3 regions of the Arthrobacter sp. P1_D12 genome follow, and region 2 is predicted to be linked to each of the others. Evidence: riboswitches for the same ligand, from Rfam matches in the RefSeq annotation. Region 2 holds a riboswitch; each other region holds the start of a gene.
What was found. Region 2 has a riboswitch for thiamine pyrophosphate ahead of AC1DZV_RS14745 (ECF transporter S component). Riboswitches for the same ligand answer to the same signal wherever they lie in the genome.

Region 1 (10,185 bases), on a different contig from region 2:
AGTCGGCCTGGTCTCTGGTGTCACGGCTCAGGCCGAGTGCGTCATGGATGACGACGACGCCGGGCCACGGACCGGCACCGGCCGGCGTCGCCGCGTAGGCAGGCATGTCCCCTCGTTCGGCGTGAATGCTCACAACGGTCATGGGTCCTCCCGTGCACGCACCACCGCGCCGGGCGCCGCGGCCGGGATGCGCAGTCTCGATGGCATTAGCCTGTGATGCTGCCTGAAGACGTGGACGAAGCAGGTTTAGCGAGTTGGGCCGTAATCTGATCCGTCCATTCGTCGACTGCCGCCCAGTCCCGCAAATCCCCAAATCGGCCGCCGGTGAGCCTGAACAACACCCGGAGCGGTGCCGGCATCTGGCCGGCCTGGTAGACGCCGGAGAAGAGTTTGTGGCCTCGAAGCGGAACTTCTTTGATCAGGACTTCTGCCAGACGTTCCTGTTGCATTGCCGCGCCGCGCCGGCGAATGGGCTTAGGCAGCGCATCCGCCATCCCTACACTGAAGGCCCACACGGGCCGACTGGCCAGCTCGCGGGCATGGTGTTTGAAGAACAGCAAAGCCGGGGGCAGCCAGGCCTGGTTGTGGACGGCGCTGCCGACGACGACAGCCTCATAGCGGGAGAGGGCCCCTACGTCCTCCACGGACCGGCACTCCACCTCGCCCAGTGCACCCGCCATGCGGGATGCCATATGTTGTGCCATCTCGCGGGTGGACCCCAAAGCGCTTGCATACGCAATAAGAACAGTCATCAAGAGGCCTCCGGTCTTCCTTCCTCCAGCCTTATGTAACCTGCGCGCGCGGGGTCGTGCCATAAGTCCCGAGATGGGCCCGGAGCCTCTCATCGAAGAGACTGTTAAGGCCAATGCCCGGCGCGAGCATTGGCCTTAACAGTCTCTTCGATGCGGTTGGGGCGTTTAGTAGCCGGAGGTACCGATGAAAACCTGGATGAAGGCGAAGAAGATCGTCGCGACGACGGCGACGTACAGCAGCGCCGTTATGATCCAGCCGGAGTCGCCGATCACCTTGGTGGGACCGGCGGGCAGGGCAATCACGCCGTGGGAGATGTTCCGGACGCTCACCCAGACGAACAGCGGGATCATCACGGCCCAGACGATCATGCAGAACGGGCAGAGGATGTGGATGGCGTACAGGGCCTGGGACCAGAGCCAGACCACGAACGCGAAGCCAAGCGTCACGCCCGCCTGTTGCCCCAGCCAGTACCACCGGGAAAACCGGGCGCCGGCCAGGATACCCATGGCCGTGGTGATGATCACGGCGAAGGCGACGATTCCGATGAACATATTGGGGAAGCCGAACACGGAACTCTGCGGTGTCTGCATGACCTGGCCGCAGGAGATCCACGGGTTCACGTCGCAGACCGTGACGTGGTTCGGGTCCTTCAGGACCTCCAGTTTCTCCAGCACCAGGGCCCCGGATGCGAGCCAGCCGATGACGCCGGTGATCAGCAGGAGCCAGGCGAACGGGCGGTCGCGGGTCATCGTGGGAAGGGGCCGCGCCGTGGGGGCCGGGCCGGAACCCGGTTGGTGCACGGTCGCGTCGCCGGCAGTGCTGGAGATGCTGGGCATGGAAATTGAGTCCTTTTTTAGTCGTCTTGACCGGGTGCTTCTTGCCCCGATTGTAACGCCGGAGGCTGAGCAGCGCCGGAGAACGGCCCCGCCGGCCGCGCCCGGCCGCACCTGCTGCACTTCCGGTCCCGCCTGCCCCTGCTTTCACGGCTCCTGTGAGACAATGATCGTGGCTGGAACCCGATCCACATCCGGATTCCGGTCCGGCGATTTTGTTTCAAGACCGCCAATGATGAGCAGGGAGCTGCGGATCCTCTGATTCCAGCTGTCCCGCAATGCCATTGGACGGCACCTGGTTGTGGCGTGTAGGTCAACGGGTTCCAAAACAATCTCGCCGGCCCTCCAGGGCTGCCGCACCCCACTGCCGGTGCGAACCTGAGGGTATTCAATTGACTTCTGTCAATGCCTGCGGGTGTTGACGCATATTTGCCCCCAAGGGGCGCCGAATGTGGCGGCGCATCAGGGGCAGGAGTGTCGCCACATATGGATAATGACCAGGTAGTAGCCGGAAATGAAGAACTAGTAGTCACCGGGGAAGCACAGGGAACTGCGGAAGCAGAGGCTCCGGTAGCGCCGAAGAGGGCCGTACGGACCCGCCGGAAGGCGCCCGCCGCCAGGGTCAACGCCGCGGAGGCGGCCGAGGCTGTTGCCGAAGCCGCGGCCCTGGCCGACGCGGCCGGTTCAGATGAGCCCGTCCGGGGCCGCCGTAAGCCGGCCAACGTCGAAGCAGCCGGATCTGACACTGTTGAACCCGAAGCTGCTGTATCTGAAACTGCTGCAGCCGAGACTGCGGCCAAGGCGCCCGCGCGGCGCACCCGGACCCGGAAAGCTGTAGCAGCCCCGGAACCGTTGCCTGCCTTCGCCGGCGACGCCGAAGCCGGCGCACCTGCCGCGGCTGAGGCCCCCGCAGCAGCTGGCACCGACGCAGCTGCCGCCGCAGAATCGGCCGCAGAGACGGTTGCAGAGAAGCCGGTCCGCCGCCGTGCCAGCCGTGCCAAGGCCGCCCCGAAGGCCGAAGAAGCACCCGCGGCAGTACTCCCGGCCGAAGAAGCCGCCGCTGCGGAAGCACCCACCGCGGAAACCGCCGCAGCCCAGCCTGAAGAGCCGGAAGCCCGCCCCGAGGAAAGCCCGGCCGCGTCGCTGTTCATGGAACCGGGTGCCCTCACTTCCGTCATCTTCCAGGCCCCGGACCTGAGCACTGTGGTGCGTCCGGCCCCCGTTGCCGCCGCAGCAGCTGAGCCCGAGGATGAGGAAGGCGACGAGGACGAGGACGCCGGCAACCGCCGTCGGCGCCGCAGCCGCGGCCGGCGCGGCCGCACCCGCACCTCTGCCGAGTCCGACACCGAGTCGGAAGGCACCGAAGAAGAGGGCGACGAAGGCTCCGAGGTAATCCTTGAAGACGGTGTGACCTCCCGCCGCCGCCGCCGCCGTCGCCGTGGAGACCAGGACCTGGAGCTGACCGGCGGGGAAGGCGACGATCCGCCCAACACGGTGACCCGCGTCCGTGCGCCGCGGGCCATGGCCGAGGCGCCGGTGAACAACCGCGTCACATCCGTCAAGGGCTCCACCCGCCTGGAAGCCAAGAAGCAGCGCCGCCGCGAATCCCGCGACACCGGCCGCCGCCGTACCGTCATCACCGAGGCCGAGTTCCTGGCCCGCCGCGAGTCCGTGGACCGCCAGATGATCGTCCGCCAGCGCGACGACAGAATTCAGATCGGTGTCCTTGAAGACGGCGTCCTGGCCGAGCACTTCGTGTCCAAGACCCAGCAGGACTCCCTGATCGGCAACGTCTACCTGGGCAAGGTCCAGAACGTGCTGCCCTCCATGGAAGCCGCTTTCGTGGACATCGGCCGCGGCCGCAACGCCGTGCTCTACGCCGGTGAAGTGAACTGGGAGTCCGTCAACCTCGAGGGCAAGCAGCGCCGCATCGAGAACGCGCTGAAGTCCGGCGACTCCGTGCTGGTCCAGGTCACCAAGGACCCGGTCGGCCACAAGGGCGCCCGTCTCACCAGCCAGATCTCACTGCCCGGCCGGTACCTCGTGTACGTGCCCGGCGGTTCCATGACCGGCATCTCCCGCAAGCTGCCCGACGTCGAACGCAACCGCCTCAAGCGGATCCTCAAGGACCGCCTGCCCGAGGACGCGGGCGTCATTGTCCGCACCGCGGCCGAGGGAGCTTCCGAGGAAGAGCTGACGCACGACATCAACCGCCTCCGCGCGCAGTGGGAAGGCATCGAGAGCCAGTCGACGTCCACCAAGATCCTCGCCCCCGAGCTGCTCTACGGCGAACCTGACCTGACCATCAAGGTGGTCCGGGACGTCTTCAACGAGGACTTCTCCAAGCTGATCGTCTCCGGCGAGGAAGCCTGGGACACCATCGAGGCCTACGTCACCTACGTCGCACCGGACCTCGTGGGCCGGCTCGAGAAGTGGACCAAGGACACGGACATCTTCGCGGCCTGGCGCATCGACGAGCAGATCCACAAGGCCCTGGACCGGAAGGTCTTCCTGCCTTCGGGCGGTTCGCTCGTGATCGACCGCACCGAAGCCATGACCGTGGTCGACGTCAACACCGGCAAATTCACCGGCTCTGGCGGCAACCTCGAGGAAACCGTCACCAAGAACAACCTGGAAGCGGCCGAGGAAGTCGTCCGGCAGCTGCGCCTGCGCGACATTGGCGGCATCATCGTGATCGACTTCATCGACATGGTGCTCGAATCCAACCGCGACCTCGTGCTGCGCCGCATGGTGGAGTGCCTGGGCCGGGACCGGACCAAGCACCAGGTGGCCGAGGTGACCTCGCTGGGCCTCGTGCAGATGACCCGCAAGCGGATGGGCACCGGGCTGCTGGAAGTCTTCGGCGAACAGTGCGAAACATGTGCGGGCCGCGGCATCGTCACCCACGACGAGCCGGTGGAGCACCGCCGCGCCAACACGGTCGCCGCGGAGCACTATGTGCCGCGCACCGAGGCGCAGCCTGCTGCCCGACCGGAACGCAAGAGCCGTCGCCGCGGCAGGGGAGGCCAGGGCGGAGAGACCGCGCCGGCCGCACCCGCGCCCGTCCACGCCGAACCCACCGAGGCCGAACGCCACGCCAAGGCCGAGGCCACCCGGGCCGCGCTGGCCAACATCGCTGCCGCAGCGCACGCCGCGCACCTGCACGACGGGGAAGCAGCCGCAGCCAGCGACGCCGGGGCCCGCCAGGCCGCCGTCGACGCCGTCACGCAGCTCGCAGCCGCCGACGAGGCAGCCGGCCGCCCCGCAACGGTGCTGACGTTTGGCGGCGAGCAGGTGGCCCTGCCCTTCGTCGAGCACGCGGAGGACGCGCCGTCACCGGCCCTGACCCTGGACCTGCTGACCGAGGCTTTCGCAAACCTGGGCGAAGCAGAGGCCGGCAAGCCGGACCAGACCGCCGGCCAGGCCGCCGGTCAGGCAGTGGCTGTTGCCGCACCGGAAGCCACGGCGCCCGAGGCGCCGGCGGCCGTCCGCGCTGCGGAGGCGCCGGCGTCACGCACGGCTGACACCACGACGCTGCGCGGCCGCCGCGCACGCCGCAACCGGAGTGCCAGCCGCGCCCAGGGTGCAGCCAACGAAACCTCCGTGGAGCACCGCGAGGCAACCCGGCCGGCCGCGGCCGGATCGGTCCACGAGGCCAAGGCTCCCGCTGCGGCCAGGCCTGCGTCCCTCCCGGCCGGCAACGAGCCGATCATCCTCGGCGTCGGCGTGCCGGCGTCGGAGCTGTAGTCCTCCGCGACTGACCACGTCCCCGTCCGGTCATTATTTCGACTGGTCGGGCTGCGGGTCCGGGTCAGGGCAGACGTAACATACGTCCGCCCGGGCCCGGGCCCGCTCGTGCGTTAACGGGTCCGCAGGGTGGCAGCGGCTAGGCTGGAACACTGACACGGGGTGCCGGGCATCGGGCCGGCTGAGATCCAGACCCGTTGAACCTGTCCGGTTAGCACCGGCGAAGGGATGTCTGCCTTGTCCGCGAGACCGAATCCGTCCGAGTTCCTCCCGCCCAATTTTCTGCACAGCGAGTCTCTGCCGACGCCGCCGCGCATTCCCCGTGTGCTGGCCATCGCCGGCTCCGATCCCTCCGGCGGGGCCGGAATCCAGGCCGATCTGAAGAGCATCGCGGCGAACGGCGGCTACGGCATGGCTGCCATCACCGCCCTGACAGCGCAGAACACCCAGGGCGTGCGTGCCGTCCACGTTCCCCCGGCGGCGTTCCTCACGGCGCAGCTGGACGCCATCAGCGACGACATCGGCATCGACGCCGTCAAGATCGGCATGCTCGGTGACGCCGCCGTGATCGACGCCGTCCGCGTCTGGCTGGAAAAGATGCGCCCCGCCGTCGTGGTCCTGGACCCGGTGATGGTCGCCACCAGCGGGGACCGGCTCCTGCAGGAATCCGCCGAGGCCGCCCTGCAGGGCCTCCTGCCGCTGGCGGACCTCATCACGCCCAACCTCGCCGAACTCGCCATCCTGCTCAAGGAGCCCGTCGCGGCCGACTGGTCCGAGGCCCTGGCGCAGGGCAAGCGGCTGGCCGCCCTGACCGGCACCACTGTCCTGGTTAAGGGCGGACACCTCCAGGGCGGCGGACCGGGGGACGGGCATGCCCACGACGTCGACGGCCACGACGCCGGCCACGACGCCGAAGCCGGCAACGGCGCCGCGGACGGCTGCCCGGACGCGCTGGTCAACACCGGCGGCCTGCTCGGCCAGGAAACGGTGGTGGTGCCGGGGGAGCGGATCGCGACGCGCAACAGCCACGGCACCGGCTGCTCCCTGTCCTCGGCCATGGCCACCGTGCAGGCCCGGGTGGGGGACTGGGAAGCGGCGCTGCGCGAAGTCAAACCGTGGCTGCTGGGCGCGCTCCGAGAAGCCTCGGCCCTGGACGTCGGCACCGGCAACGGCCCGGTCCACCACTTCCACCACCTCCAGCACCTCCAGGGCGGGCAGGCCCTCAAAGACGGCCAGCGCGGCCAGCACCGCCCGGCCGGGCACGGTCCTGCGGCGGGGGAGTTCGCCGCAGCCCTGCGCGCAGGAGCCGCGGGCGATCTTGAGGCGATCTACGCCCTCGACTTCGTCCGCGGACTGGCCGACGGCACCTTGCCCGAACACGAGTTCGCGTACTACCTCGCCCAGGACGCCATCTACCTCAACGGCTACTCCCGGGTCCTGGCCCGGGCCGCGGCGATTGCCCCCACCGAGGCCGAGCAGTTGTTCTGGGCCCGTTCGGCGCAGACCTGCCTGGAAGTCGAATCCGAGCTGCACCGGTCCTGGCTTAGCGCCCGCCCCACGGCCTCCACCCTGGGCCCGGTCACGAAAGCGTATGTGGACCACCTGCTGGCCGCCTCGGTCTCCGGCAGCTATGGCGTCCTCGTGGCGGCGGCGCTGCCCTGCTTCTGGCTCTACGCCGAGGTCGGTTCCACGCTGCACCGGGAGTTCCTGGCCGGCGGCGCCCCCTGGGAGCACCCCTACGCCGGCTGGCTGCGGACCTACGCCGACGAGGACTTCGCCGCCGCGACCCGGCAGGCCATCGCGTACACGGACACGGCGGCCGGGCGGGCATCGGAGAGCGAGCGGGAGGCCATGGCCCTGGCCTTCCGGCAGTCATCGCGCTACGAAGTGGACTTCTTCGACGCGCCGCGGCTGTACGCCTGACGCGAGCTGGTCCGGACTACCGGTACGATGGTGGGGCACGGTTCCGGAAGTCGTTGCGGCAACACAGCTCAGGATGGTCAAGATCCCGGCCAAGAACATTGGCGGGGACTTTGCATCAAGACGCTGTGGCGCCTATCACGGACTACCCGCCGGAACCAGCCTCATTTGCGGCCGAAGGCAAAATTAGCGTATTCTAGATCTTCGGTGCTTACGCCAACACTTGGGTTATGACCCTGAGAACAGTCCACTTGGAATTCCAAATGGATTTGTTCCGGGGGTAGCTCATGGGTTCCCCCGGGGAATCCACCGGCGTTGAGGCACAGCGTGAGCCGGTCCAAACAATTTGGCCCCTGGTTCCGCACGCAAATCTAGTAATAAACGTCGAGAGAAGTGAGTTCCCCAGTGGTGTACGCGATTGTCCGCGCAGGCGGCCGCCAAGAGAAGGTTTCCGTTGGAGACTTCGTTACCCTGAACCGCGTCCCCGGTGGAGCCGGCAGCACCTTTGAGTTGCCCGCACTGCTCCTGGTGGACGGTGACAAAGTCACGTCTGCTGCTGCGGACCTGGCCAAGGTAACGGTTACGGCTGAGATCCTCGAAGACCTCCGTGGTCCGAAGATCGTCATCCAGAAGTTCAAGAACAAGACCGGTTACAAGAAGCGTCAGGGCCACCGTCAGGAACTGACCAAGGTCAAGATCACCGGTATCAAGTAACTCCTCGTTACTGTTCAGGTTCCAGCAGATTCCCCAGAATTTTTGAAGGCAGGCATTTCAAATGGCACATAAAAAAGGCGCGAGTTCCACTCGCAACGGTCGTGACTCCAACGCCCAGTACCTCGGCGTCAAGCGCTTCGGTGGCCAGGTAGTTTCCGCAGGCGAGATCATCGTCCGCCAGCGCGGCACCCACTTCCACCCGGGCGCCGGCGTAGGCCGCGGCGGCGACGACACCCTGTTCGCCCTGACCCCCGGTGCTGTCGAGTTCGGCACCCGCCGTGGTCGCCGCGTTGTGAACATCGTGGCTGCTGCAGCTGCAGAGTAACAATAAGTTCTAAATCGGTGGGGCGGGCCATTAGGTCCGCTCCACCGGTGTTTTAACCGCATTACAATCATCTTGGGCCCCTTTGGGGGGCCGGGGAACAGCACTGAGGAGATCCACGTGGCGAGCTTTGTAGACCGGGTAGTACTGCACGTATCCGGCGGTACCGGCGGTCACGGCTGTGTCTCCGTCCACCGCGAGAAGTTCAAGCCCCTCGGCGGTCCCGACGGCGGCAACGGCGGCAACGGCGGCGACGTCATCCTCCGCGTTGACCCCCAGACCACCACCCTGCTCGACTACCACCACGCGCCCCACCGGCACGCCACCAACGGCGGCCCCGGCATGGGCGACTGGCGCGGCGGCAAAAACGGCGAAACCCTGATCCTTCCGGTGCCGGTGGGCACCGTAGTGAAGTCCAAGTCCGGCGACGTCATCGCCGACCTCGTGGCCGAAGGCGACGAATACATCGCCGCCGCCGGCGGCATCGGCGGCCTCGGCAACGCCTCCCTGTCCTCCCAGAAGCGCCGCGCGCCCGGCTTCGCGCTGCTCGGCATCGAAGGCGAATCCAGCGACGTTGTCCTGGAACTGAAGTCCATCGCCGACATCGCCCTCGTCGGCTTCCCTTCGGCCGGCAAGTCCAGCCTGATCGCCGCAATGTCCGCCGCCCGGCCCAAGATCGCGGACTATCCCTTCACCACCCTCATCCCCAACCTCGGCGTCGTCCAGGCCGGTGAAGTCCGCTTCACCATCGCCGACGTCCCCGGCCTGATCGAGGGCGCCAGCGAGGGCAAGGGCCTGGGCCACCACTTCCTCCGCCACGTCGAGCGGTGCGCCGCCCTGGTGCACGTGCTGGACTGCGGCACGCTCGAATCGGACCGCGATCCGCTCTCCGACCTCGCCATCATCGAGGCCGAGCTGGAGAAGTACGCTGTGGACATGAGCTACAGCGGGTCCGACGGCGAGGTCGTTCCGCTGAACCACCGCCCCCGCCTCGTGGCCCTGAACAAGGTTGACCTGCCGGACGGCAAGGACATGGCCGAGTTCGTCCGCCCGGAGCTCGAATCCAGGGGCTACAAGGTCTTCGAAATCTCGGCGACGAGCCACGAAGGCCTCCGCCAGCTCGGTTTCGCCATGGCCGAAATCGTCCAGGCCGCCCGCGACGCCGTCGCCGCGACCCCGCCGAAGGTACACGCCCCCGTGCTGCGCCCCCGCGCCGTCAACGAGACCGGCTTCACGATCCGCCGCGAGGAAAAGAACCTCGAGCCGCTCTTCCGCGTCCTGGGCGACAAGCCCGTGCGCTGGGTCAAGCAGACAGACTTCACCAACGAGGAGGCGATCGGCTACCTCGCCGACCGCCTGGCCAAGCTCGGCGTCGAAAATGAACTGTTCAAGCAAGGCGCCAAGCCGGGCGACATGGTGGTCATCGGCGAGGACGACGGCGTCGTCTTCGACTGGGAGCCGACCATGATGGCCGGCGCCGAGCTGCTCGCCTCGCCCCGCGGCACCGACGTGCGCTTCGCCGACATCGGCGACCGCCCGACGCGTGGCCAGAAGCGCGACGAACAGCAGGAACGCCGCGACGCCAAGGCCGCCGCCCGCGCCGAGCTCGAAGCCGAACGCAAGGCCGGCATCTGGACCGAATCCGTCAGCGGCCGCCGCGCGCGGCAGCCGCTCAAGGAGAGTGGACTGGGCGAAGCCGATGACGAGTAAGACCGTCGTCGAGCACGGGTCCCAGCCGCTCAGCGCTCAAAACATCGGTGCCCAAAACATCGGTGCCCAGACCATCAACGCCCCGGACCGCACCGCGCTGTCCGGGGCGCGCCGGATCGTCGTCAAGGTCGGCTCGTCCTCGCTGACTTCCATCAAGGGCGGGATCTCCGAAGAGGCCCTGACCGG
Region 2 (10,185 bases):
GCTGCTGTTCCGAAAGTTTGGCAGGAATTCGTTCTTCGCCCTGGCCGCGGTCCCCGCGGCCTCCTTTGTCTGGCTGCTGCTGCAGCACGACGAAGTCTATGCAGGCACAGTCTATTCAGGTTCTGACGGGGCGATTACCGAAGTCATCCCCTGGATTCCCGGACTGCAGCTCGAACTCGCGTTCCGGATGGATGCCCTGGCCTGGGTCATGTCCCTGCTGGTGCTGGGGGTGGGTGCGCTGGTGCTGGTCTATTGCGCCCGCTACTTCAAGGACAAGGACGACTACCTCGGCGGTTTCGGCGCCCAGCTCCTGGCCTTCGCCGGGGCGATGTTCGGCCTCGTTACCGCTGATGACCTTCTGCTGCTGTTCATCTTCTGGGAACTGACCACCGTGCTGTCCTACCTGCTGATCGGCTACGCCCGCACCCGGCTGTCCGCGCGGCGCTCGGCGTTGCAGGCACTCGTGGTGACCACCGCCGGCGGCCTGGCCATGCTCGTGGGGCTCATCATGCTCGGTTCGACGGCCGGAACCTACCGGATCCAGGCGATCATGGACCTGGCTCCCACCCTGGTCGCCGGCCCCGCAGGCGGGGTCGTGAACGCCGCCGTCGTCCTCATCCTGATCGGTGCGATCACCAAATCCGCCCTGGTGCCGTTCCACTTCTGGCTCCCCGGCGCAATGGCTGCCCCCACCCCCGTGAGCGCCTACCTGCATGCCGCGGCCATGGTGAAGGCCGGGATCTACCTCGTGGCCCGGCTGGCTCCGGGATTCGCGGACACCGCGGCGTGGCTGCCGATCGTGCTCGGCCTGGGCCTGGCCACCATGCTGGTGGGCGGCTACCGGGCCCTCCGGCAGACAGATATCAAGCTCATCCTCGCCTACGGCACCGTGAGCCAGCTGGGCTTCATGACCATGGTGGTGGGCCTCGGCACCCCCGACGCGGCACTCGCCGGAATAGCCCTGCTCCTGGCGCACGGGCTGTTCAAGGCCACGCTCTTCCTGGTGGTGGGCATCATCGACCACCAGTCCGGGACCCGGGACATCCGCGAGCTCTCCGGCGTCTACGGATCGGCCAGGGCACTGGCGGTCGTCGCGGCGATCGGCGCGGCCTCGATGGCGGGCGTGCCCCCGCTGGCCGGCTTCGTCGCCAAGGAATCGGTGTTCGAGGCCTTCCTCCAGTACAAGTCGGAGACCGGGACCGGACCCTGGCTCCTGGCCGGTGTGGTCCTGGGCTCCATCCTGACCTTCGCCTACAGCGCCCGGTTCATGTGGGGAGCCTTCGCCCTCAAGCCCGGCGTGGAGCCCACGGCCTTCAAGCCGGTCAAACCGGCGTTCCTCGCCGCGCCGGCGATCCTGAGCCTCCTCACAATCCTTTACGGGCTGTGGCCTGCCCCCGTTGACGCCTGGATCCAGCCCTACGCGGAGCTTTTTGTGCACGGCTCCGAGGCCCCGCCCGGGCACCTGGCGCTGTGGCACGGCATCACCCCGGCCCTGGGCCTGACCGCAGTGACGTTCGTCCTGGGCCTGGCGATGTTCTACGGCCGCAACGCCGTGGCCCGGCTGCAGGCGCTGGTGCCGGGCTGGATCGACAGCGACCGTGCCTACCAGCAGACGATCGGCGCCCTGGACGACACCGCGGTATGGATCACCGGCCGGACCCAGCGAGGTTCGCTCTTCTTCTACCTGTCCGTCATCCTGACCGTGGCGTTCGTCCTGCCGCTGACGGCGCTGCTGCTGGCCAACAAACCGCTGCCGCCCGGCCTCTATGTCATCGATCCCGGCTCGCCGCTGCAGTTGGTGGCCGGCGCCGGAATCGTGATCGGGGCGCTGGCCGCGGTGCGCGCCAACAAACGGTTCCTGGCCGTCCTGATGGTGTCCGTCACCGGCTACGGGATTGCGATGATGTTCGCCCTGCAGGGAGCCCCGGACCTCGCCCTGACGCAGATGCTGGTCGAAACCATGATCCTGGTGGCGTTCGTGCTGGCCATGCGGAGCCTTCCGCCGGGGCTGCGGGACCGCACCGGCGGCAAGTACCGGGTCATCCGCGTGGTGATCGGCCTGGCATTCGGCGTCACCATGATTTTCGTGGCCATCCACGCCCTCGGCGCCCGGGTGGCGCCGCCGGTCTCCCTGCAGTTCCCGCAACTGGCCTATGAGGGCGGCGGCGGCCTCAACGTCGTCAACGTGACCCTGGTGGACATCCGGGCCTGGGACACCTTTGGCGAGATCTCGGTCCTGGCCCTGGCCGCCACCGGCGTGGCAAGCCTCATCTTCGTCCGCGGCCGCGGCGACCGCATCCGGACATCCGCGAGCGTCGCGGAAGGGACCGTGGGCCGGCGGACCGGGGCCAGGGGAAGCACCAGGGAAGACGCCGCCCTGGCGATGAACCGGCGGTTCGCTGCCGCCACTCGCGACGCCTGGCTGGTGGCCGGCCGGACCCTGGCACCCGAACGCCGCTCGATCATTTTCGAGGTGGTCACGCGCCTCATCTTCCACTCGATGATCGTGTTCTCCATCTATCTGCTCCTCGCCGGCCACAACCTGCCCGGCGGCGGCTTCGCCGGCGGCCTCACGGCCGGCCTCGCCCTCACCATCCGCTACCTGGCCGGCGGCCGCTTCGAACTGCGCGAAGCGACACCCGTCGGCGCCGGCACCCTGCTGGGGATCGGACTGGCCACGGCGGCTGCCGCCGGAATGACGCCGCTGCTGCTGGGCGGCGAAGTGTTCCAGAGCGCCATCGTGGAGCTGTGGCTGCCCGTCTTCGGCGACATCAAGTTCGTCACCTCGACCATTTTCGACATCGGTGTCTACGTCGTGGTCGTCGGACTGGCCCTGGACGTGCTGCGCAGCCTCGGCGCGGAGATCGACGAGCACTTCGAAGAACAACCCGAGACGACCGAAGAGGGGTCCGCCGAAGACCAGGACAGCGGAGGAATCCCGGCCGGTGTCCCTTCCGGGTCCGCCGACGGGTCCGCCGACGCGGAAACCACTGCCAAGGGGAGAACATGAGCGTCAACCTGACCCTGCTGACGGTCATGGGCGCCCTGTACGCCTGTGGCATCTACCTGCTCCTCGAACGCAGCCTCACCCGGGTCCTGCTGGGCCTCATGCTGCTGGCCAACGCCACGAACCTGCTGATCCTCGCCACCGGCGGCTACGCCGGGCTGGCGCCGCTCTTCGACAAGGACACCCCGGCGGGGGACTACAACGACCCCCTGCCGCAGGCCCTGATCCTGACCTCGATCGTGATCTCCTTCGCCGTCACGGCGTTCATGCTGGGCATCATCTACCGCACCTGGGTCCTGGCCCGCCAGGATGAAATCCAGGACGACGCCGAGGACCGCCGCGTCGCGGAAACGCCAAGCTTCGATGCCGAGGATGACTCCGTGATCCCGGTCGAGACTTCGGAGTTCCCGCTGGCTACGGTCATGTCCGGTGACCGCCCCGTGCGGGCCGACAAGGCCGCTTCTGAAGAGCAGCCCGGCTCCCTCAACGTTGACCCCAGCCCGGAAGGAGGCGGAGAGTGAACATCACCAGCCTTGCCCCGCTCGCCGTCGTACTCCCCATCCTGGGCGCCGCCCTGACCTTCCTGCTCATCCATCACCCGCGGGTCCAGCGCACGGTCAGCATCGCCGTGCTGACGCTGACACTGCTGCTGGAATGCTGGCTGCTGGCCTCCGTCTGGGATGGCGGGACGGCCGCGGTGAACATCGGCGGCTGGCTGCCGCCCTGGGGCGTCGTGCTGGTGGTGGACCAGTTCTCCTCCCTCATGCTCGTGGTGTCCTCGGCCGTGAGCCTTGCGGTGCTGGTCTACGCAACGGGACAGGGCATGGCCGACGGCGACCGCGACGCGCCGGTCTCGATCTTCCACCCGACCTACCTGATCCTCGTGGCCGGGGTGTCCAACGCCTTCCTCACCGGAGACCTCTTCAACCTCTACGTCGGCTTCGAGATCCTGCTGACGGCCAGCTACGTGCTCATCACCCTCGGCGGGACAGGCCCGCGCATTCGGGCCGGCGTGACCTACGTGGTGGTCTCCGTCGTGTCCTCGGTGCTGTTCCTGATCGCGATCGCCATGATCTACGGCGCCACCGGAACCATCAACATGGCGGACCTCGCCATCAAGCTCGGCGACCTCGACCAGGGCACCCGGACGCTGCTGCACGTCATGCTGCTGGTGGCCTTCGGCATCAAGGCCGCCGTCTTCCCGCTGTCCTTCTGGCTCCCTGACTCCTACCCCACCGCCCCGGCCCCGGTCACCGCGGTGTTTGCCGGGCTGCTGACCAAGGTGGGCGTCTATGCGATGGTCCGCACGGAAACGCTGCTTTTCCCGGGGGATGCGCTCAACGCCCCGCTCATGGTCGCGGCGCTGCTGACCATGGTGGTGGGCATCCTCGGCGCCCTGGCCCAAAGTGACATCAAGAGGCTCCTGTCCTTCACCCTGGTCAGCCATATTGGCTACATGGTGTTCGGCCTGGCCATGTCCACCGTGGCCGGCCTGGGCGCCGCGGTGTTCTACGTGGCCCACCACATCACTGTCCAGACCAGCCTGTTCCTGGTGACCGGCCTGATTGAACGCCGTGGCGGCAGCTCGTCCATGGACCGCGTGGCGGGACTGGCCAAGCTCTCCCCGGTCTTGGGGGTCCTGTTCTTCATTCCCGCCATGAACCTCGCCGGAATCCCGCCGTTCTCGGGTTTCCTGGGCAAGCTGGGGCTGCTTCAGGCAGGCGTGGAACTGGGGACGCCGCTGGCCTACGCCCTGGTGATCGGCGGCGTGCTGACGAGCCTGCTGACCCTGCTGGCGATTGCGAGGGTCTGGAACCGGGCGTTCTGGCGCAAGCCCGGGGACGCCGAACACCCCGATCCGGTGCTCCTGGCAGCGCCGGCCGACTCCGCCACGGGTGACCGGGCCGGCAAGACGAATGTGACCCTGCTGCCCCGCACCATGGTGGGCTCCACCCTGGGCCTGGTGGTCTTTGGCGTGGCTCTGACGGTCTTTGCCGGGCCGCTGTTCAGGGTGGCCGACCAGTCCGCCCAGGAGATGCTGGACCGGACCTCCTACATCCAGGCCGTGCTCGGCCCGGATGCGCCCGTGCCGCCGGTGCCTCCGTCGCTCCATCCGGTGCAGGTCCGGGAGGGCGGCGGGAAATGAACCGGAAAAGGATCTCGCTGCGCCAGGAACTGCCGCTGCTGGTCTGGCTCGTCTTTGTCTGGGGCGCGCTCTGGCAGAACTTCAGCCCGGGCAATCTCCTCTTCGGCGCCCTCATCGCGGTGCTCGTGGCGCGCATTTTCTATCTGCCCCCGGTGGAACTCGGCGGCCGCTTCAACGTGCTCCGCGCCGTGCCGTTCGCCCTCATCTTCCTCGGAAAAGTCGTCGCGGCAAGCTGCCAGGTCCTGTACCTGGCCGTGGTCCGCGGCCCCAACGTGGTCAGCGCGGTCGTAGCCGTGCCGCTCCGAAGCCATTCGGACCTCCTGGTCACGGCCACCGGGCACGTGATCTCGCTGATTCCCGGGTCCCTCGTGGTGGAGGTGGACAGGTCGACGTCCACGCTCTACATCCACGGCATCAACGTCCGCAATGCCGAGGACGCGGCCAAGCTGCGCAAAGAGGTCCGGGACACCGAGGCCGGGCTGATCCGGATCATGGGGACCAAAGCCGAACTTTCCGCACTGACACAGGAGACCGCCGCATGATGCAGACCGTCCTGACGGTGACCGCCGTCGTACTGTCCCTGGCCGCCGCGGGGGCGATCGTCCGGATCGCGCGGGGGCCCTCGCTGCTGGACCGGGTTCTGGCCGCCGACGTGCTGCTGGCCATCTTCGGCGCGGCCCTGTGCATCGACATGGCCGCCAACCGGCACCTGAACAACCTGATGCTGCTCGTTGCGATTTCCCTGATCGGCTTCGTCGGTTCGGTCACCGTGGCCCGGTTCGTGGCCGACAGGCGGGAGGGCGTCCGTGAATCCTGACACAGTGATCGACGCCGTCTCCGCCGTGTTCATGGTGACCGGAGCCCTGATGTCCCTCGCGGCCGCCATCGGGCTGCTGCGCTTCCCGGACCTCATGAGCAGGATGCACGCGGCCACCAAACCGCAGGTCCTCGGCCTGTTCCTGCTGCTGGCGGCCCTCGGCCTGCAGATGCGCACCTGGTCGGTGTGGCCCGTCCTGCTGGTGGCCTGGCTCTTCCAGCTGCTCACCGTGCCCGTGTCCGCCCACATGGTGGGCCGGGCCGGCTACCGGACCAAGCACCTGCACCCGGAGCTGCTGAGCTCCGACGAGCTCGAGGCGGTAGTCCAGAAGGCCGCCCAGCATGCGGCCACGCACGGAGCGGACGACGACGACCGCTGAGCCCCCGTACGGCCCGGCGGACCCGTACGGCCCGGCGGACCCGGCCGGCACATCGACGGACGCGGCCGGGGCCTTCGACTGCCGCGGTGGGCGCCGCGGCTGGTCGGGTCAGGTCAGACGACGTCCTGGGTCTTGGCGAAGCGGGTGATCGCGCGCTGGGTGCCGCGGTTGGCGAGCACCTGGATGATGGCGCTGACCGATGCGGAGATCAGGGCGAACGTCAGGGCCGAGCGCAGGGTCGTGGGAACGTCGTCCTCCTGGCCTTTGGGCGGCTTGTTGCCCGTGGACTTTTCCCACATGGTGTCCACCAGCTTGGTGCCGGCAAAGCCGGCCAGGAGGCTGACGCCGGTGCCGAGCAGCTTGATGAGGATGTTCATTCTTCGGTCTCCTTGGGACGGGAACGGTTTTCCCCTAGCCTAGCGTTCCGGGGTGAGGACCATCCGCAGGGCCTCGACCACGAGTTCGTGATCCGCCTTCTGGGGCAGGCCGGAGACGGTGGCGACGGCGACGGCGCCCGTGCCGCGCACGTAGATGGGGAACGCCCCGCCGTGGGCGGCGAACTCCGACTGATCCCACCAGGCGTTGTCCTCAATCCTTCCGCCGGCGGCGCGGGCCCGGAGGCCCACCAGCAGGGACGGGACCTCGTACCGCATGGCGGTGCGCTTCTTGGCGTTGATCCAGCGCTCATTGTCCGGTGTGGCGCCGTCCAGCGCGGCGTGGAAGAGCACCTGCTCGCCTTTGGTGATGTCGACGGCGATGGGCAGCGAGCGTTGCCTGCCCAGCTCGACAAGGAGGAGCCCGAGGTCCAGGGCGTCATCCTTGCTGAACGACGCGAACTGGAGCGCCTCTATCTCGGCCAGCACGCGGCCGATGAGCACCGCCAGGGAACCCTGCGGCTGCGGCTCACTGGAGTCGGGATCGTATTCCCCGAAAGGATCTTGGGTGACCGGTGTGTGCGACAAAATATTCCAGCTTTCCGGTGGGTGACGAGGCCGCCCGCTGGCGGGTCCGGGGGTCCGGCACGACGACTCTACCAAGAGGGTTTTCCGGGCCGCCGGGACTTCCGCCGTCCGGTCCACGATTGTGACGGCACACCACTGAAAACCCGGCCGTCCGGGTGTAAACTGAGCCAGTCCACAAGGGCGAAAATAATTACGACAGGGGAGCGCCGCCGTCGGGCATCGCCGGAACAATCCGGGGAAACCTTTGGTGGGCGCTGAGAGTGCGGACAGCCGCAGACCCTCGAACCTGATCCGGTTAGTACCGGCGCAAGGGAGTCGAGTTCTCAGGGTGCGCGGAGGGCGGCGGAAGCCGAGACCGGCCGGCGCACCCTCCCCTCCTGTTCCTCAGGAGGACGACATGACAGATATTTCAGCACAGCATGGTTCCGCCAGCCGTTCATCCGCCCGGCGCAACTACAGCTGGCGTGTGGTGGACATTGTGGTGGCCGCGTTGATCGCCGTTGCCGGCGGCGTCATTTTCTGGGCCTGGTCCCAGGGCGCGAACCTGATCTCGACTCCGGTCAACGCGGTCTACCCGCCGTTGAGCGGACTCTACGCCGGCGGCTGGATGATCCCGGCGGTGCTGGGCATGCTCATCATCCGCAAGCCGGGCGCCGCGCTCTTCTGCGAAACCGTCGCGGCCACCGGCGAGCTCATCATGGGTTCGCAGTACGGCACCACGGTGCTGATCTCCGGCATCCTGCAGGGCCTCGGCGCCGAACTGGTCTTCGCGGCCTTCCTCTACAAGAAGTTCAACCTGCCCGTCTCCGTGCTGGCCGGCGCCGGGGCGGGCCTCTTCTGCGGCCTGAACGATTCATTCCTGCCGTGGGGCTGGAACATCGCCTACGAGGCCGGCGACAAGCTCGCCTACATCGTCTTCACGACGATCTCCGGCGCAGTGATTGCCGGCGGACTGGCCTGGCTCGCCACCCGCGGCCTGGCGAAGACTGGAGTGCTGGGCTCCTTTGCCTCCCGCAAGGCCGCCACGGAGCCCGTCTTTTCCTGAGCCCCGTCGCTGAATCCTGCAGAGAATCATGAGATCTTCACCGGGCGTCCGGCCGGCCGCCGTCACGGCCCGCGGCTGGGGCTGGCGGCATGCCGGACGGACCAGGCCCGCGGTCAGCGGCCTTGACCTGGACATCCGGCCGGGGGAGCGCGTGCTCCTGCTGGGGCCCTCCGGCGCCGGCAAGTCGACGCTGCTCCACGCCCTGGCCGGTGTGCTGGGCGACGGCGCGTCCGGCGACCCCGGCGACTCCGGCGACGCCGAGAACACAGACGAGACCGGCAGCCTCCTGATCGACGGTGCCGCGCCACGGGCGCAGCGCGGCCGCGCCGGGCTGGTGCAGCAGGACCCGGAAACGCAGGTGGTGCTCTCCCGCCTCGGTGACGACGTCGCCTTCGGGGCGGAGAACCTCGCCGTCCCGGCGGCGGAGATCTGGCCGCGCGTGCGCGAGGCCCTCGACGACGTCGGGCTGGGACAGCTGCCGCTGGACCACCCGACGGCGGCCCTCTCCGGCGGACAAAAGCAACGGCTGGCGCTCGCCGGGATCCTCGCGATGCGGCCAGGGCTGCTCCTGCTCGACGAGCCGACCGCCAACCTCGACCCCGCGGGCGTCCTGGAGGTCCGGGACGCCGTCGGCCGCTGCCTGGACAAGACGGGCGCCACGCTGGTGGTCGTGGAGCACCGGGTGGGGGTCTGGAAAGACCTGGTGGACAGGATCGTGGTGCTCCAGCCAGGGTCCGCCACGGACTCCGCGGTCTTGATTGACGGACCGCCGGACCGGGTCCTGGCCGAGGCGCGGGACATGCTCACCGGTGCGGGCGTCTGGGTGCCGGGCTACGTCCCGGCGACGCGGATGCGGACACCGGCGCGGGGCGCGGGACAGACTCTGCTCGCGGCCGACGCGCTCGCGGTGTCCCGCGAGCGGCCGCGGCGGGCCGGGCTGCGCGACGGCTTCCGCACCATCGCGCCGCGTCCGGTCCAGTCCGGGGTTTCGGTCCGGGTCCGCGCCGGCGAGGCGCTGACCATCACCGGACAGAACGGCACGGGGAAGTCCACCCTGGCGCTGACGCTGGCCGGTCTCCTGCGGCCCGTCGCGGGAACGGTCTCGGCCACGGCGGAGCTGAGCAGTCCCGCCACTGGTCACTCCAGTGGTCGCTCCAGTGGTCGCTCCAGTGGCCGCTTACGCGATGGCGCCGGACCCGATCCCTACCGGTGGAAGGCCCAGCAGCTGATCGCCAGGATCGGAACCGTCTTCCAGGAGCCCGAGCACCAGTTCGTCACCGGCAAGGTCCTCGACGAGCTCATGTTCGGCCCGCGCCACCTCGGCTACGGCGAAGACCGCGTGGACGAACTGCTGGAGCGGCTGCGGCTGACAGAGCTTGTGGACGCCAACCCCTACACGCTCTCCGGCGGCGAGAAGCGGCGCCTTTCGGTAGCCACGGTGCTGGCGGCGCACCCCCAGGTGCTGGTCCTGGACGAGCCCACCTTCGGCCAGGATGCCAATACCTGGGCCGAACTCGCCTCGTTCCTCTCCGAGCTCCTCGACGCCGGCACCGCCGTCGTGTCCGTGACGCATGACGCCGAATTCAGCGCCGTCCTCGGTGGCGCCGAACTCCGCCTCCGGCCACGGGAACCCGCAGCCGCGGACGCTCCCGGCCCGGATCTTCAGCTGCGGGAGGGAGCTTCGCCGTGAGGGACGCACTGAGCCTGCGCGGCAACCATGCGCTGCTGACCCGGGCCAACCCGCTCGCCAAGTTCACGGCGGTCACCCTGATCACCCTGGTCCTGGCGCTCTCCATTGACTGGGTGTCGGCGTCGGTGGCGCTGGCGTT
Region 3 (10,185 bases), on a different contig from region 2:
CGTCAACCTTGCGGACCAGCCTGATGGAGATTCCGCCGATCTCCGGCGCACCGACATTCTTGGTGATGGCGAGTTCGAGTTCGGCGATGTCGGCCGTGTCGAGTCCCAGCTTGGCCTTGAACTCGGCCAGGGTCGGGCGTGCGCCGATCCAGAACTCCCCGGAGCGGGAATCGGCGTAGAACTGCTCGGTGTCGCGGCCGGCCAACGGGCGGAAGTACAGCGTGGCGTGGTGGTTTCCGCCGTCGTCGCCGGTGCCCTCCGCGACCGGTTCCAGGATCAGGACCGCATCAGGTTCGTGGTCCAGGCCGAGGCCGGTGAGGTGAGCGAAGGCGGAGTGCGGCCGGAAGCGGTAGTCGCAGTCGTTCGAGCGGACCTTCAGTGGGCCGGCGGGGATGACCAGGCGTTCACCTTTGAACTGGCCTGAGATGGAGCGGCGCCGGCCTGCGGCGTGGCCCGCGACGGCGTCCCGCTCGGGGAGCTGTTGCGAGGCCGGCGCCCAGTTGCTGGCCATGAAGGCTTTGAAGGCGTCGGAGCTGGGCCGCTGCGAGCGGTTGTTGACGCGCTCTTCGAGGGGCTGGGAAGCGGAGACTAGGGTGTTATCTGCATCGTTCACCGTCCCATAGTCTCACCAGCGCCGCGGCTTAGGCCAACGGCGCGCTCGCGCTGCAGGGCCGCTGCAGGGCCCGGCAAGAAGGGGCCGAGGCTTTGGATACTGCCATCTACTAGGCTGGTGAGGTGAGGATTGACCTGCATGCGCACTCCAACGTTTCCGACGGCACCCAGGCGCCGGCCGGCGTCATGGAGTCCGCCGCCGCCGCGGGCCTCGACGTCATCGCCCTGACCGATCACGATTCCACTGCCGGGTGGGCGGAGGCCGCCGTCGCCGCCCGGAAAGCCGGGGTCGCGCTGGTCCCGGGGATGGAGATCTCCTGCCGCACAGCGGAAGGCATCAGCGTCCACCTGCTCAGCTACCTCCACGACCCCGCGCATCCCGGACTGCTTGAGGAAATCACCAAGTCCAAGGACGCCCGGCACACGAGGGCGCAGAAGATGGTCACCCTTTTGTCGGAGGACTACCCGCTGACATGGGACGACGTGATTCACCACGTCGCGCCGGGGGCCACCCTGGGCCGCCCGCACATCGCCGACGCGCTCGTCGCGGCCGGTGTGGTGGAAGACCGGGCCGAGGCTTTTGGTTCCATCCTCACAGCACGTTCGCGCTACTGGGTCCAGCACTATGCGCCGGAGCCGGCGCTCGCTGTCGAACTGGTCCGTGCGGCGGGGGGCGTGCCGGTGTTCGCCCACCCCGTGGCATCCGCCCGCGGCCGGATCGTGGGGGAGGGGACCTTCCGGGAGATGATCGACGCCGGCCTGGCAGGCCTGGAAATCTACCACCGGGACAACCCCGAGGAGGGCCGGACGTTCCTGCGCCGCATCGCCGAACGCTATGGCCTGCTGATCACAGGGTCCTCCGATTACCACGGCGCAGGAAAGCCGAACCTGTTGGGCGAGAACCTGACCTCCGCAGAAGTCTTTGCCCGGATCGAGGAACTGGGCACAGGCTCGTCCGTGGTGCGCTGAAAAGCCGCCCCGGCCCCGGGTTGCGCTATCATTTAGCGTCCGTTTGAAGCCCCCCCGGGCCCCGAATAGCCGCCACAAGTGATAGCACAACGGGTGGGAACGGCGGGGCTCGCTGGAACGGCGGGGCGCGGTGAGAGCGGCGGGTCAGACCGTCGGGAAAGACGTGAACTGCGCCTGCGCGGCCAGGCGCTTGGCCATGACGTCGATGGCCGGCTGGTTCTGGTCCACGCACACGAACCTGCGGTCGAGTTTCGCGGCCACGGACCCGAGCGTGCCAGAACCTGCGAAGAAGTCCAGGCACCAGTCGCCCGGCCGGCTCGAGGCCGCAACCACGCGGCGGATCAGCCCCTCCGGCTTCTGCGTCGGGTAGCCGGTTTTCTCCTTGCCGGTCGGCGAAACGATCGTGTGCCACCACACGTCCGTGGGCAACTTGCCGAGCTCGCGCTTGGCGGGGGTCACCAGTCCGGGCGCCATGTAGGGCTCACGGTCCACCTCGGCGCTGTCGAAGTGGTACTTCGCCGGGTTCTTGACGTAGACGAGGATGTTGTCGTGCTTAGTGGGCCAGCGGTACTTGGCCCTTGCACCGTAGTCGTACGCCCAGATGATCTCGTTCAGGAAACATTCGCGGCCGAAGATCGCGTCCAGCATGACCTTTGCGTAGTGCACCTCGCGGTAGTCCAGGTGCAGGTACAGAGTGCCGTCGTCGGCCAGGAGCCGCCAGGCCTCCACGAGCCGGGGCTCGAGGAAGGACCAGTAGTCGCTGAACGCGTCGTCGTACTTGTGCAGCGCGCCCTTGATGGTGTCGTAGGACCGGCCCTTGAACCCGACGCGGTCACCCTCGCCGCCGGCGTTGAGCACCATCCTGGTTTCCTGGCGCCGCTGGACCCGGCCGGTGTTGAAGGGCGGGTCCACGTAAATCAGTGTGAAGGCGCCGTCCGGCAGCGTGGGGAGGTATTCCGCGTTGTCCGCGTGAACCACCAGGTTGCTGCCGTCCGGCGCCCAGACGGTGTCAGTCATGGAGGGGATTAGGCCTCGGCGCCGCTCGGCTGTGCGTCGCCGCCGGCCACTACCTCGCCGTTGCGGCGGCGGGTGCGGGTCCGGCGCCGGGCACGGGTCGCCCGGTCCACCTCGGTGGGGGCCTTCGCCGGAGCGGCGGCGGCAGCTTCCGGTCCCTGTCCGTTCGCGGGGGACGCCGTGGCGGCATCGGCCTCGGCGGGACGGCGACGGCGGTCGCCGGAGCGGCCGCCGGCTTCGGTGCCGCTGCGGCGCGAGTCACGTCCGCCGGTGCGGCTGCCCTCGCGGGCGCCGTCACGGCTGCTCGTGCGGCTGCCTTCACGGGCGCCGTCACGGCTGCTCGTGCGGCTGCCGTCCTTTGCGCCGTCCCTTCCGCTGTCCTTTGCGCTGGTGCGCGAGTTCTTCTTGCCGGTCTCGCCGAGGTCTTCGAGGACCTCCGCGTCGACGCCGGCCAGCACACGCTTGTCGCGCGGCAGCCGGCCCTTGGTGCCTGCAGGGATGTCGAGTTCCTCGAACAGGTGGGGCGAGGACGAGTAGGTTTCCACGGGCTCGGGGTAGCTCAGGCCGAGGGCCTTGTTGATGAGCCCCCAGCGCGGCATGTCGTCCCAGTCAACAAAGGTCACGGCGGTGCCCTTGTTGCCGGCACGGCCGGTGCGGCCCACGCGGTGCAGGTAGATCTTCTCGTCTTCGACGCACTGGTAGTTGATTACGTGGGTGACGTCGTCGACGTCGATGCCGCGGGCGGCGACGTCGGTGGCAACGAGGACGTCCACCTTGTTGTTGCGGAAGGCGCGCAGCGCCTGTTCGCGGGCGCCCTGGCCGAGGTCACCGTGGATGGCGGCCGCAGCAAAACCGCGGTCCACCAGTTCCTCGGCCACCTTCGCGGCGGTGCGCTTGGTCTTGGTGAAGATGATGGTCCGGCCGCGTCCGCGGGCCTGCAGGATGCGGGCTACCACTTCCACCTTGTCCATGCTGTGGGCACGGTAGATCAGCTGGCGGATGTCGCGCTTGGTCAGGCCCTCGTCGTCCGGGTCCGCGGCGCGGATGTGGGTCGGCTGGGTCATGTAGCGGCGGGCCATGGCGATGACCGGGCCGGGCATGGTGGCGGAGAACAGGAGCGTTTGGCGGACCGCGGGCGTGCCGGCGATCAGGGTCTCGACGTCCGGCAGGAACCCAAGGTCCAGCATCTCGTCGGCTTCGTCGAGGATGACGATCTTGACGTTCTTCAGGCTCAGGTGCTTCTGCTTGAAGAGGTCGATCAGGCGGCCGGGGGTGCCGACGACAACCTCGACGCCGTTCTGCAGCGCCTCGACCTGCGGCTCGTAAGCGCGGCCACCATAGATGGTGGCGATGCGGGCGTTGCGCTTCTTGGCGGCGTTTTCGAGGTCCTTGGCTACCTGGACGGCGAGCTCGCGGGTGGGCACGATCACCAGGGCCTGCGGGGCGCCGGGAACGGCCAGTTTGTCGAAGCCGGCGTCGTCGCGGCCGACGACGCGCTGCAGCGCCGGGATGCCGAAGCCGAGCGTCTTGCCAGTACCGGTCTTGGCCTGGCCGATGATGTCATGCCCTGCCAGTGCGACCGGCAGGGTCATGGCCTGGATCGGGAAGGGGTGGGTGATGCCGGCGTCGGCCAGGGATTCCACGATGTCCGCGCGGACATTGAAGTCGGCAAAGGTCTTCTCGGCAATCTCGTGCGGCTTTTCGTCCGAGATGATGGTCTCTTCGGGCTCGATGGTCTCCGTGCCGGACTCATCGGTCAGAAGCTGGTGCGTGTGCAATTCACTCACAGGGGAGTTTCCTTATTCATTTTGGGCTGCGCTGCTTGCTCAACGGGGCCGGCCATGGCGGCCGTTCCGGAGCACGCTCAGGCGCGCAAGCAATTCCAGTGGAAGCCGATCGCGGGCTATCTAAATGCTGGCACTGGGGACCAGCGGGTGTATCTCAAGATCGCGTAGGGGCGGGCTTGTTGAATTCGAAAATCATGGAAATCAACGACCGGGCATCCATTTCTACCTCTTCAGTCTAGCTGTACAAGGCGCGGATCCTCGACTGGGCGGGTGATTGCGCCTCGGAAGGTGACCGGGAGGGCGGCCGGCAGCGCTGGCTGGCGACGGCGTGGGGACGGCCCGCGGACCGCCAGCGGGCCGTCAGCCCACGAGCTCCAACTGGATTTCCCGCGTGGCGATGTCCGAGGACACCACCCGGACCCGGACTTTGGTGCCCGGTTCCAGCTCGCCGGGGCAGCGTGCGGTCACGGCGGGCTCGGCGATCTGGACGATCCCGGACGGGCCGTTTCCGTTGCCGTTGGTCTTCCCGTTGCCGTTGCTGGTGCCGTTGGTGCCCTTGGCCGGCTTGGGACCGGAGATGACGACAGCGTCGAATTCCTGGCCGATGTGGTTGACGAGCAGCGCCGCCTCAACGGTGTCCAGCGACAGCCGCTCCAGTTTCGCGGCCAGCTGGTCCGAGGTGCCCATGATGGCAGGGAGGGACGGCAGCGCCTCCCGGGCCCAGGCAGGAACTTCGGTGCCGTTGCTCAGGGCCTCGCAGATCACCAGCACGAAGCGGTCGACCAGCCGCCGCAACGGTGCCGTGGAATGGGCGTAGGCGGCGCCAATGGCGGCCTGGACGGCGGCGTTGGGCACTGTGCCGTCGAAGGGTGTGTATCCGGCACCGCGGAAGAGCATCCCGGCCGAATGCACAATGGCCAGCTGCCGGGGGTCCGTCGGGTCAAGGGTCCGCAGGTACTCGCCGTAGCGCATTTCCCCGTCCCAGGGCTTGCCGAGGGCGTGGGTCTGCCGGTGGAAGTGGCGCAGTGACGCCTCGTCCGGGGCGGGCATGGTGCGCAGGATGCCGACTTTGCCCTGGAGCATGAGCGCCGCGGCGGCCATCCCGGTCATGAGTGAAATCTGGGCGTTCCAGTCCTCCACCGGCAGCGGCGGGGCCGCCACGATCCGGTAGCCGCCGTCGGGCAGTTGCTGGATCTCCTGTTCCGGCATGTTCAGGCTCGCGCCGCCGCGCAGGCGTTCCAGTTCCACCCGTTTAATGCCTACTTCTTTCAGCAGCTGCAGCACGGGCGACGCGGTGCCGGCGTCGAGCTCGGCCTGCACGCCCTTGTAGTTGAGCTTCGCGCGGCTGCGGACCTGTGCCCGGCGCACGAGGACCGAGGCGACCTCTGCCGCGGCGTCGAGCTCGAACTCCCAGACGAAAGCAGCGCACAGCTGCCCGGCGAGCAGGCTGCCGGCGGCCTCGCTGATGATCTCCGGATGCAGCGGAATCCGGCCGTCCGGGGTGTAGAAGGTCTGGCCGCGGCGCCGGGTCTCGGCGTCGAGCGCCCCGCCCGGGGCGACAAAAGAGGGGACGTCGGCGATGGCATAGAAGACCTTGTAGCCGCCGTCGCTCCGTTCGATAAAGAGGGCCTGGTCCAAGTCGGTGGACGACGCCGGATCGATGGTCACGAACTCGACATGCGTGAGGTCAAGGTCCGGGAGCTTGTGCTCGGCCACTGCCGCCTCCGCGTCGCGCAGCACAACTTCGGGGAACGGGCCGGGCAGTTCCAGCGTGGTGCGCAACGCCTTGAGGGCCCCGGCAAGCTGGTTCTGCTGCTCGTGGACACTGGGGGTCAGGCGATGATGGGACACGAAAATCAGGGTAGCCCGATTTCCGCTATTAGTCTTGGATGATGAGCGCAACTGCGGACGATCCGGCCCTCTACAACAGCTTCATCGCCGACCTGCTGGGAGTCTTGGCGTACGGCGAGCTTTCCGCCTTCGAACGGCTGTCCTCGAGTGCCCGGTATTCGCCCACGCTGCATGACCGTGCGGTGCTGGGCAGGATGGCGGTGGTCGAGTTCCAGCATTACGAACTCGTCCGAACCCGCCTCGAACACATGGGCTTGGATACGGAGGCCGCCATGCTGCCGTTCCAGCCCTCGGTGGACCACTTCCACGAACGCACGCGCCCGTCGGACTGGTACGAGGCCCTCATGAAGGCCTACGTGATCGACACGGTCGCCGCGGACTTTTACGGCGTCGTGGGCCGGTACGTCGACGCCGCGACCCGTGAGTTGATCGGGCAGGTCCGCTCCACCGGTGAGTCCACGGCCGTGCTGCAGGCCCGCCTCAAGGCGGCCCTGGCCGATGACCCCCGGCTCGCGTCGCGCCTGGCGCTGTGGGCCCGGCGCCTGCTGGGGGAGGTCCTGAACCACGCCCAGCGTGTCAGCGCTGAGCACGCGTTCCTCGGCGGACTGTCGGGGCTGGACGACGCCGGCGCCCGGGCGCTGGTCAACGGCCTGGCGGCCGAACTCGCAGCGAATCACGCGCGCCGGATGACGGAGCTGGGTCTCGCCGGATAGTTTCAGTGCCGGCCGGTATTACGGGCCGGGGACCTGCTTAGGATGCGGCGGCGTCCAGCGCCGCCAGCAAGGCTCCGGCCGCGTGGGCCGGATCAGCGGCGTCGGTGATCGCCCGGACCACGACGATCCGCCGGGCACCGGCATCGACTACCTGCTCCACGTTACTGAGGTCGATCCCGCCGATCGCGAACCACGGCAGCAGGCTTTCGTTGACCTTGCCGGTTCCCTCCGTGTCCGCCCCGCCGATCGCCTGGGCGGCGTAGCGCACCAGATCGAGGCCGACGGCGGCGCGTCCGGGTTTGGTGGGCGTCGCCCACACGGGGCCAACACAGAAGTAATCGAGTCCTTTGCGGCCGGGCGCGGCAGCGATGGCGGCGTCCACCTGCTTCGGGCTGTGGGTGGACAGGCCGATCACGGCATCCTTGCCGAGAAAGCCGCGGGCGGCGTCGAGCGAAATGTCCTTCTGACCGACATGGAACACCGGAGCCCCGGACAGGGAGGCGATGTCCGCCCGGTCATTGACGGCCCACAGACGCCCGTGGCGCTGCGCTGCGGTGTGCAGGACCTCCAGCAGTTCCAGCTCCTCGGAGGCCTCGAGCGACTTGTCGCGCAACTGGATGATGTCCACGCCGCCGGCGAAGGCGGCGTCCACGAAGTCCTCGAAGTCGCCGCGGTCCCTGCGGGCGTCGGTGCAGAGATAGAGGCGGGCGGTGGTGTGGAGAGGGTCCTGGCTCATGGGACCAGCCTAGTTCCTCTAAACTGGGCGCATACCGCGGGAGCCCGCAGCAGCCATGTCGCCGCTGCCCGGCTGAGAGGGCGTCAGAGCCGACCGCTTGACCTGATCCGGCTAGTACCGGCGTAGGGAAGGAATTCTTCATGGGCACACGAGCAGGCCGTGCGGCCGGAGCCGCAAATGACGCCGCCGCCCAGGTTTGTGACACAGGGCCCGGTACCGCAGAGGGAATCATCGCGGGGGATTCGACTGCCGACGTGGCCGTGATCGGCGGCGGGGTGATCGGCCATGGCATCGCGTTCGAGGCCATCCGCTCGGGCCGATCCGTGGTCCTGATCGATGATGCTCCCGGCAGCGGAGCCAGCTGGGCCGCGGCCGGCATGCTGGCCCCCGTCAGTGAACTGCACTACCAGGAGGAGCAGCTCCTGGAACTGATGCTTGAGGCCTCCCGGTTGTGGCCAGGATTCGCTGCGGCTCTCGACGCCGGTGCCGCCGGCGCGGATTCCCCGGCGGGTACCGGCTACTTAACGACGCCGACCCTGGCGGTGGGGGCCGACGCGGCGGACCGGCGCGCGCTCGCGGACTTGAGGGAAGTCCAGCAGGCGTGCGGCCTGGCCGTGGAGCCACTGACAGTGCGCGAGGCACGCACCCGGGAGCCCCTGCTGAGTCCCGGCATCTCGTGTGCCTTCGAGATCCCGGCCGACCACCAGGTGGACCCCCGCCTGCTGATCACCCGGCTCGCGGGCGTGCTCGGTGCGGAAGGCGGCAGCTTCGTCCGGCGGCGCGCGGCAGGCCTGCTGTGGCAGGACGGACAGGTGGCGGGTGTGCGGCTGGCCGGCGGCGGTTCCGTGCGGGCAGCGGAAACCGTGGTCGCCAACGGGCTCGGCGCCGCCGGGCTCGAGGAGCTGCCCGCAGGACTGGCGCTGCCGCTGCGCCCCGTCTACGGCGACATCCTCCGGCTTCGCGTGCCCCCGCATCTGCAGCCGCTGCTCACGGCCACCGTGCGGGGCATGGTGCGCGGCGTCCCGGTGTACATCGTCCCCCGCCAGGACGGCACCGTGGTGATTGGGGCCACCCAGCGCGAGGACGGGCCGTCGGACCCCCACGCGGTTTCGGCCGGCGGCATTTACCAGCTGCTGCGGGATGCCCAGCAGCTGGTGCCCGCGGTCGCCGAGCTGGAGCTGCTGGAAGCCACGGCGCGGGCCCGGCCCGGCACACCGGACAACGCCCCGCTGTTGGGGCGGGTCGCACGACCGGACGGCGGGGACGTCCCGGGGCTCATCATCGCCACGGGATTCTTCCGGCACGGCGTCCTGCTGACCCCCGCCGCTGCAGTCGTGTGCCGGCAACTCATGGACTTCACGCCGGACCCGCGCTGGGCCGGGTTCCGCCCCGACCGTTTTTCCCGCATCCCGGATACGTCCGGGGACAGCCCCAAGAAGGAAGCAGCATGAACATCCGACTCAACGGAACGGAGCAGAGCGTCGCCGACGGCGCCTCCGTCTCCACACTCGTCAGCCAGCTCACGGGCCGGAGCATCGGCCCCGACGGCCGCGCTGCCGACGGGCGGAAGCTCGGTGTCGCCGTGGCCCGCAACGCCGAAGTGGTGCCGCGCAGCCAGTGGCACGCCACGGCGCTCGCCGACGGCGACGACGTCGAACTTGTCACGGCAGTCCAGGGAGGATGACCAGCATGAACGAGACGACGTTCGCAGGAACACAGGCCGTCCCCATGACCGGTGCGGTGGCCGATCCGTTCGTGGTCGACGGCGTAAGGCTCGGCTCCCGCCTCATCATGGGAACCGGCGGTGCGCCGAGCCTGGACGGGCTCGGGGCGGCGCTGGTGGCGTCCGGGACGGAGCTGACCACGGTGGCGATGCGCCGCTATTCGCCGGCGGAGACGGGCTCGCTGTTCCAGCTGCTCGAGGACCATCAGATCCGGGTGCTGCCGAACACGGCAGGCTGCTTCACCGCCAAGGACGCCGTCCTCACCGCCGAACTGGCGCGGGAGGCCCTGGAAACGGACTGGGTCAAGCTCGAAGTCATTGCCGACGAGCACACACTGCTGCCGGACGCCGTCGAACTCGTGGACGCAACCGAACAGCTGGTGGCCCGAGGCTTTAAGGTCTTCGCCTACACGAACGACGACCCCGTGCTTGCCCTCCGGCTCGAAAACCTCGGCGCGACGGCCGTGATGCCGTTGGGCGCCCCGATCGGCACCGGACTGGGCATCCTGAACCCGCACAACATCGAGCTGATCGTCTCGCGCGCGTCCGTGCCCGTGGTGCTGGATGCCGGGATCGGCACGGCTTCGGACGCCGCCCTGGCGATGGAACTCGGCTGCGACGCCGTGCTGTTGGCTACGGCGGTGACCCGTGCGCAGAATCCGGTGCTCATGGGCGAGGCCTTCAAACATGCCGTCATCGCCGGCAGGCTGGCGAAAGCGGCCGGCAGGATCCCGCGGCGGGAACACGCCCTGGCGTCCTCTTCAATGGAAGGCCGGGCCG

Region 1: another riboswitch for thiamine pyrophosphate. It lies ahead of AC1DZV_RS16875 (bifunctional hydroxymethylpyrimidine kinase/phosphomethylpyrimidine kinase); the one in region 2 lies ahead of AC1DZV_RS14745 (ECF transporter S component).
Region 3: another riboswitch for thiamine pyrophosphate. It lies ahead of thiO (glycine oxidase ThiO); the one in region 2 lies ahead of AC1DZV_RS14745 (ECF transporter S component).

What each region holds. Positions count from the first base shown of each region.
Region 1 is NZ_JBFUAR010000023.1:72,896-83,080, forward strand. It holds gene AC1DZV_RS16855 (dienelactone hydrolase family protein) at 1-142, opposite strand, end outside; gene AC1DZV_RS16860 (flavodoxin domain-containing protein) at 207-752, opposite strand; gene AC1DZV_RS16865 (vitamin K epoxide reductase family protein) at 918-1,589, opposite strand; gene AC1DZV_RS16870 (Rne/Rng family ribonuclease) at 2,073-5,333, shown strand; TPP riboswitch at 5,482-5,579, shown strand; gene AC1DZV_RS16875 (bifunctional hydroxymethylpyrimidine kinase/phosphomethylpyrimidine kinase) at 5,562-7,256, shown strand; gene rplU (50S ribosomal protein L21) at 7,659-7,967, shown strand; gene rpmA (50S ribosomal protein L27) at 8,029-8,292, shown strand; gene obgE (GTPase ObgE) at 8,410-9,999, shown strand; gene proB (glutamate 5-kinase) at 9,989-10,185, shown strand, end outside.
Region 2 is NZ_JBFUAR010000018.1:138,480-148,664, reverse strand. It holds gene AC1DZV_RS14785 (Na+/H+ antiporter subunit A) at 1-3,010, shown strand, start outside; gene AC1DZV_RS14780 (Na(+)/H(+) antiporter subunit C) at 3,007-3,528, shown strand; gene AC1DZV_RS14775 (Na+/H+ antiporter subunit D) at 3,525-5,153, shown strand; gene AC1DZV_RS14770 (Na+/H+ antiporter subunit E) at 5,150-5,695, shown strand; gene AC1DZV_RS14765 (MrpF/PhaF family protein) at 5,692-5,970, shown strand; gene mnhG (monovalent cation/H(+) antiporter subunit G) at 6,002-6,349, shown strand; gene AC1DZV_RS14755 (DUF4235 domain-containing protein) at 6,463-6,726, opposite strand; gene AC1DZV_RS14750 (heme-degrading domain-containing protein) at 6,766-7,311, opposite strand; TPP riboswitch at 7,499-7,642, shown strand; gene AC1DZV_RS14745 (ECF transporter S component) at 7,709-8,356, shown strand; gene AC1DZV_RS14740 (ABC transporter ATP-binding protein) at 8,385-10,046, shown strand; gene AC1DZV_RS14735 (energy-coupling factor transporter transmembrane component T family protein) at 10,043-10,185, shown strand, end outside.
Region 3 is NZ_JBFUAR010000005.1:404,196-414,380, forward strand. It holds gene AC1DZV_RS06365 (aminopeptidase P family protein) at 1-613, opposite strand, end outside; gene AC1DZV_RS06370 (PHP domain-containing protein) at 736-1,581, shown strand; gene AC1DZV_RS06375 (DNA-methyltransferase) at 1,726-2,598, opposite strand; gene AC1DZV_RS06380 (DEAD/DEAH box helicase) at 2,607-4,382, opposite strand; gene AC1DZV_RS06385 (RNB domain-containing ribonuclease) at 4,743-6,233, opposite strand; gene AC1DZV_RS06390 (ferritin-like fold-containing protein) at 6,272-6,946, shown strand; gene thiE (thiamine phosphate synthase) at 6,984-7,682, opposite strand; TPP riboswitch at 7,709-7,829, shown strand; gene thiO (glycine oxidase ThiO) at 7,823-9,133, shown strand; gene thiS (sulfur carrier protein ThiS) at 9,130-9,366, shown strand; gene AC1DZV_RS06410 (thiazole synthase) at 9,372-10,185, shown strand, end outside.